3 regions of the Vibrio sp. 1249-1 genome follow, and region 3 is predicted to be linked to each of the others. Evidence: riboswitches for the same ligand, from Rfam matches in the RefSeq annotation. Region 3 holds a riboswitch; each other region holds the start of a gene.

Region 1 (2,269 bases), on a different contig from region 3:
ACCTATATCTTCAACCTTAAGAACGTCACCCAATATCATCATCCTATTCACCTTCATGGGCACACGTTTACTGTTCTTGAGTTAGATGGCAAAAAACTTGATGAGCCGTTTCATACCGATACGGTCTTACTTGGAAAAAATGGCAGTGCGAAAGCGGCATTTTTTGCAGATAACCCAGGGCGTTGGATGTACCATTGTCATGTGATTGAACACATGAAGACGGGTTTGATGGGTTACATCGAAGTAAAGTGACTCCTGTAACTTTTTAAATCTTGATAAGTTTTAAGCGCTATACTTTGCTGAATTCTAAGATTGTATAATCACTATTGCCGTAAATTTGATTACAATGTCGCCATTAACTTTTCTGGGGGAATTATGGGACAACTATCCGTTTTGGGTTTTATTGCATTGGGTGGCGCATTTGGTGCATGTTCTCGTTACTTAATTTCTGAACTTTGTGTGATGCTACTCGGTCGTGGCTTTCCGTACGGTACCTTGACCGTGAACGTGGTTGGCTCATTTATTATGGGTCTACTGATTGCTGCGTTTGAAACTGAGTTGATGGTCACTGACCCATGGCGTCAAATCATCGGTCTTGGTTTTTTGGGCGCATTAACCACATTCTCTACTTTCTCGATGGATAACGTGCTGCTTATGCAGCAGGGCGCTTTCTTTAAGATGGGATTGAACGTATTGCTGAATGTCGTGTTAAGCATTTCAGCTGCGTGGATTGGTTTCCAATTATTGATGCGTAGCTAGCAAAAATACTCAAATCTTAATCAGGTCGGCTTGGTTTAACCAAGCCGTTTTTATATACTGATTTTACTTGTCGGAGTGCCATAAGGCTGAGACCGTTAATTCGGGATCCGTTGAACCTGATCAGATTAGAATCTGCGAAGGGAACAAGAGAAGATATCTACACCAGGGTTCTATCTGGTCGACCTATCAAATAGTCGAATGTTGTTATAGACGAAGAGCACTCGCTCAACTTGTCCTTAATTCGATTCCTCTTGTCGCATCTATCCGCCAAGCATTTTTATCCCAATACTTTTTATCTAAGCATAACAAAGCAAGGAAAAATGCTATGTCGAGTCGCAAGCAAGCGAGACTGGAAGCAAAACAGTTCATTGATACACTCTCGGTACAACCGTACCCAAATTCAAGCAAAGTCTACGTAGAAGGTTCACGTCCTGATATTCGTGTGCCAATGCGTGAAATATCACTCGCTGATAGCCTTATTGGAGGCACAAAAGAAGCGCCCATTTTCGAGCCTAATGAGCCAGTACGTGTTTACGATACCTCGGGTGTATACACAGATCCAGAACACACCATAGACCTCTACAACGGCTTACCTAAGCTGAGAGAAAGGTGGATTGAAGAGCGTGCCGATACTGAACTACTCGATGAAGTAAGCTCGGTATACACCAAAGAACGCCTAGAAGATGAAACGCTAGACGATCTTCGTTACGGCAATCTACCACGTATTCGACGTGCCAAAGATGGGCAGTGCGTGACTCAATTGCACTATGCTCGCAAAGGCATTATCACCCCAGAAATGGAATATATCGCCCTACGTGAAAATATGGGGCGTGCTCAGTACCGCGATGAAGTGCTGAATCAACAACATCCGGGTCAAAGCTTCGGAGCGAATCTTCCAAAAGACATTACCGCCGAGTTTGTGCGTAAAGAAGTCGCCGAAGGTCGCGCGATTATCCCTTCTAATATTAACCACCCAGAATCCGAACCAATGATCATTGGGCGTAACTTTTTGGTCAAAGTGAACGCCAACATCGGTAACTCATCGGTCACTTCTTCGATTGAAGAAGAAGTAGAGAAGTTAGTATGGGCAACGCGCTGGGGTGGCGATACCGTTATGGATCTCTCTACTGGACGTAATATTCACGAAACTCGCGAGTGGATTCTACGTAACAGTCCGGTTCCTATCGGTACCGTACCAATGTATCAAGCGCTTGAGAAAGTGAATGGTGTGGCGGAAAACCTTAACTGGGAAGTGATGCGCGATACTCTGATTGAGCAAGCAGAGCAGGGCGTAGACTACTTCACTATCCATGCCGGTTTACTACTTCGTTATGTGCCAATGACTGCAAAACGCGTTACTGGCATTGTTTCTCGTGGTGGTTCTATCATCGCGAAATGGTGTTTAGCGCATCACCAAGAAAGCTTCTTATACACCCATTTTCGAGAGATCTGTGAAATCTGTGCTAAATACGATGTCGCACTATCTCTTGGTGATGGTCTGCGTCCTGGC
Region 2 (2,269 bases), on a different contig from region 3:
GCCAAGATAAGACGTAATGGCGGAAGAAAGTGTACAGCCTGTGCCATGGGTGTTTTTGGTTGGAAATCGCTTGGCGCTAATTAACTCGGCACTGTCTTGCATGATAAGCAGATCGTTGCTGTTTTCATTTTCTTCAAGGTGACCGCCTTTGAGCAGAATAGCTTTGGCGCCAAGCGCACGAAGGTCGGTAATCATATCGTTCATTTCAGATTCTGATTGAGGCATTGGCTTACCCGTCAATGCTGCGCCTTCGGGTAGGTTAGGGGTAATGATGTCTGCGAGCGGAATCAATTCTTCTTTTAAAGTGCTGATTGCCGACTGTTCCAGTAATAGATCGCCGCTGGTGGCCACCATCACAGGGTCAATCACGAGGTGTTTTGGCTGGTATTGTTTAATTTTGTCTGCAACGACTTTGATGATGTTGGAATCTGCCAGCATGCCCACTTTGACTGCCACGATGTTGAGGTCGGTAAATACTGCATCAAGTTGGCTCTCTACATGGTCGAGAGGAATGGGGAAAATCGCAGAAACGCCTTGGGTATTTTGTGAAGTAATCGCCGTGATTACCGAGCAAGCAAAACTGCCGGTTGCGGACATCGCTTTGATGTCGGCTTGAATACCTGCACCGCCACCACTGTCTGAGCCTGCGATGGTCAATACGATAGGGGTAGGCAAGGCTGGCGTGTGATGTGAATGAGGTTGTGATTGCTGCGTCATGGTCGCTCCTACTACAAGACGTATAGGAACTGACTTTGACCGTTGCAGATAGATCGATTTTTCGATCGCTATCGCTTACCTAAGAGGGGCGACGAAAGGCAAAGTGTGCATAGTTCCCTACGTCAGTGCTAACTGAATCAGGTTCAACGGGTCTCGAATTTCGATCTCAGCCAACACTTGTCGTGTGGCCCCCCGACTATTTCGTTCGGATGATAGCAGGACCATTGCGGAAGGGATACGTTTTTTGAGCGTAATTATAATGAGTATTCAATTATGCGAGGTGAGTGATAAAGTAAGCACCTAAATGGTTTGCTGGGTGGAATTTACTAGTGCAACGCTCTGGTGAATGAGCAGAACCTGGAATATTTAATAAATAATCGTGGTCTCGTTAAGCAAGGATTAGCATAAAACAAGGTTAAAAAACTGTTAAAATTTAACGTGTTGCCAATTTAACTTTGTTGAACTTTTTCACAGTTAATTAGGATGGCTAAGACGATCATCGAGCAAGGAGACTTCATGCTTAATTCTGTAACAGCGAAGTCAGTGATCGATCATGCGCTCTTTTTGGGGGCTGATTTCGCTGAACTATTCGTTGAACATCACCAAACCAACACTGTCCAGCTCGCATCTGGTGAAGTGGATAAGGTTAACTCGGGTATCGATTTTGGTATCGGTATTCGTCTTTTTTTCGGTCATAAGGTGCTTTACGGTTACACTAACAGCACAGATGAAGCCGAACTAAAGCGCGTAACCTCGCTGCTTGCTGCAAAAGACAAGCGTGAGCAAATCGCGTCAGCGGGTTCTTTGAATTTGAACCGCTACCCAATCCAACATGGTTGCCGCATGCCGCTAAGTAAGGATGCTAACCTAGATTCAAAAATCGCGTTTCTATTGAAAGTTGACCAAGCCGCACGTGCTGAGAGTGAGCATATCAGCCAGTTTATTGGCAGCGTGCTTCAGCGTGAACAACAAGTGTCTATCTTCAACTCAGAAGGTCTACACGTTGACGATACTCGCCACTACATTCGTGTTGCTGGTAACACTGTCGCGCAAAAAGGTAATGAGCAGTCTTCTGGTATGGAAGGTCCTGGCGCTCTTGCTGGTTGGGAATTCAGTGAACAGCTTGATGCCAAAGAGCTAGGTCAAACTATCGCGCAGCAAGCGTTAGTAAAACTTGGCGCGGATGCTTGTCCATCGGGTGAAATGCCGGTGGTGATTGGTAACGGCTTTGGTGGCGTTATCTTCCATGAAGCATGTGGTCACTTGTTAGAAACCACTTCAGTTGCGAAGAAAGCATCAGTCTTCCACGACAAGATGGGCGAAATGGTTGCTCACACCGCAGTGAATGCAGTCGATGATGGCACCATGACTAACGAATGGGGCTCGATTCATGTTGATGATGAAGGCATGAAGACTCAGCGCACTCAATTGATCAAAGACGGTAAGCTTACCAGCTTCATGGTCGATAAAATGGGGGGCATGAAGACAGGTTACGAACCTACGGGGTCTGGTCGTCGTCAAAACTACAAGTTCGCACCAACCTCGCGTATGC
Region 3 (2,269 bases):
ATCTCATTCAGATGAGGATGGAAACGTCAGCTAAAACGTCAATGCGCTTTGCCATTCGCGAATCCAAGACTTACGCATTTTTGCCACTTCATCAGCACTAAAGCTCAACGACTTGCTTGGAACACTCAAAGTTTCAAAACCTTTAGGTAACTCAACGTCAGTGACTGGGTACATCCAGTTACCCGTTGGCATCGCCGATTGGAACTCATCACTTAAAATGAAACTCATAAATTGATCAGCAAGTTCTGAATTTTTTGCCCCTTTCACTTTGGCGGCTACTTCAACTTGCATGTAGTGGCCTTCAGCAAAATTCGCCGTAGCAAACTTCGAATCGTTTTCCGCAATTAAGTGGTACGCAGGTGAAGTGGTGTAAGAAAGCACTAAATCGGACTCACCATTGAGGAACATAGAATACGCCTCAGACCAACCTTTCGTGACCGTTACGGTTTTGCTCGCTAGCTTCTGCCACGCTTGCGTCACATCGTCGCCATAAATAGATTTCATCCATAGCATTAAGCCTTGGCCCGGCGTTGAAGTCCGCGGATCTTGGTAAATCACTTTCAGATCGTTGCGCGTTTCCACCAGCTCTTTCATGCTTTTCGGCGGATTAGCCAGTTTCTCTTTGTTGTACACAAACGCGAAGTAGCCGTAATCGTACGGTACAAACGTCGTGTCACTCCAACCGTTTGGTAACACTGTGTTAGCCGTATCCACATTGTGCTCGGCAAGCAGATCGGTTTTCTTCGCTTCTGCCATCAGATTGTTATCCAAACCTAATACGATGTCCGCTTTGCTATTACCGCCTTCAAGACGAAGACGATTCAGAATCGACACACCATCGTCCAACGCTACGAAGTTAACGTCACAGCCACATTTTGCTTCAAAAGCTTGCTCGATTTTAGGACCCGGCCCCCAATCTGCGGCAAAAGAGTCGTAGGTATAGATGGTTAATGTGTTTTCAGCGGCAAACGCTGAAGTAGAGGTGATTGCAGCTAGGGCAATCAGATTTAGAGTGGGTTTCACAGCTCGCTCTCCATGATTATTTCAGAGAAATAAGTTGAGCGGCACAGGGTTTGAGGCGGCTATTAAGGACTTCCAATATCCAGACTCAATTCCTACGCCAGCATTATCTGGTTCAGGTAATACGGGTCCCTAGTTAAACACTTAGGTCTCAGCGCCCCAATGCATTGATTGACTCAATGCTAAATGGGTTTGCTCCCCGATGAGTTGGATGGATTGTAAAGGTATTTGAGTGGTTACACAATCAGCTCACGAGCGCTGGTCATAACCCCAACGAGGCACCAAACCTTGCTCAATACCTAAGTGGTCGAGAATTCTCGCCACCATAAAATCCACTAAGTCTTCAATGCTCTTTGGCCGATGATAGAAGCCCGGAGCCGCTGGCATGATGGTGACGCCCATTTGCGACAGTTTGTGCATGTTCTCCAGATGTAGCGTTGAAAATGGTGTTTCGCGAACCACGAGCAACAGCTGCCCGCGCTCTTTCATTACCACATCAGCGGCCCGCTCGATCAAGTTATCTGACATACCATGCGCAATCGCTGCAACGCTTCCCGCAGAACATGGGCAAACCACCATTTGCTTTGGTGCAGCAGAACCAGACGCAACCGGTGAGAACCAGTCATCTTTACCGCAAACGGTGATGTTATCGGGATTGCAGTTCAGGTGCTCTACCAACGCTTGCTTTGCGGCTTCTGGCCCACTTGGCAGCTTAAGATTATGCTCGGTTGCCATCACAACACGAGCTGCCGAAGAAATCAGAACGTAGACATGATAATCCGCCGCAACCAAGCATTCTAAAAGACGAAGGCCGTAGGGAGCACCAGAAGCCCCCGTTAATGCCAACGTGATGGCTTTTTTATGAGAGGGTTGTGTTTTGTTTTGCATATAAATCAGGCTTTTTGTTTTAACTGCTCAAGAAGTTTTCCGTGAATACCACCAAAGCCACCGTTGCTCATGACTAGAATTTGGTCACCTGGTCGCGCACGTTCGACGATCTTGGCTACAAAGTTATCTATATCCGCATCGACAAACGCTGGCTGTTTGCATTGGTCGGCAATGTCTTGCACAGACCACTCGATATTATCTGGCTGGAACAAGAAGACTTCATCTGCACTGTGTAGTGACTCTGCAAGTGTGTTTTTGTGTACACCACGCTTCATGGTGGCAGACCGCGGCTCTAACACAGCAAGGATGCGTTTTTCACCTACCTTGTTACGCAAACCACCGACAGTAAGTTCAATTGCCG

What was found. Region 3 has a riboswitch for thiamine pyrophosphate ahead of thiB (thiamine ABC transporter substrate binding subunit). Riboswitches for the same ligand answer to the same signal wherever they lie in the genome.
Region 1: it holds a riboswitch for thiamine pyrophosphate, as region 3 does, so the genes downstream of both, thiC (phosphomethylpyrimidine synthase ThiC) here and thiB (thiamine ABC transporter substrate binding subunit) in region 3, are expected to answer to the same signal.
Region 2: it holds a riboswitch for thiamine pyrophosphate, as region 3 does, so the genes downstream of both, thiD (bifunctional hydroxymethylpyrimidine kinase/phosphomethylpyrimidine kinase) here and thiB (thiamine ABC transporter substrate binding subunit) in region 3, are expected to answer to the same signal.

What each region holds. Positions count from the first base shown of each region.
Region 1 covers NZ_JAWOWJ010000024.1:1,447-3,715, forward strand. Annotated here, with positions in the region: gene R7Z50_RS22905 (multicopper oxidase family protein) at 1-252, shown strand, start outside; gene crcB (fluoride efflux transporter CrcB) at 376-759, shown strand; TPP riboswitch at 821-919, shown strand; gene thiC (phosphomethylpyrimidine synthase ThiC) at 1,085-2,269, shown strand, end outside.
Region 2 covers NZ_JAWOWJ010000003.1:3,653-5,921, reverse strand. Annotated here, with positions in the region: gene thiD (bifunctional hydroxymethylpyrimidine kinase/phosphomethylpyrimidine kinase) at 1-717, opposite strand, end outside; TPP riboswitch at 815-922, opposite strand; gene R7Z50_RS06750 (TldD/PmbA family protein) at 1,234-2,269, shown strand, end outside.
Region 3 covers NZ_JAWOWJ010000012.1:78,000-80,268, reverse strand. Annotated here, with positions in the region: gene thiB (thiamine ABC transporter substrate binding subunit) at 31-1,023, opposite strand; TPP riboswitch at 1,096-1,232, opposite strand; gene R7Z50_RS18890 (flavin prenyltransferase UbiX) at 1,270-1,908, opposite strand; gene mpl (UDP-N-acetylmuramate:L-alanyl-gamma-D-glutamyl-meso-diaminopimelate ligase) at 1,914-2,269, opposite strand, start outside.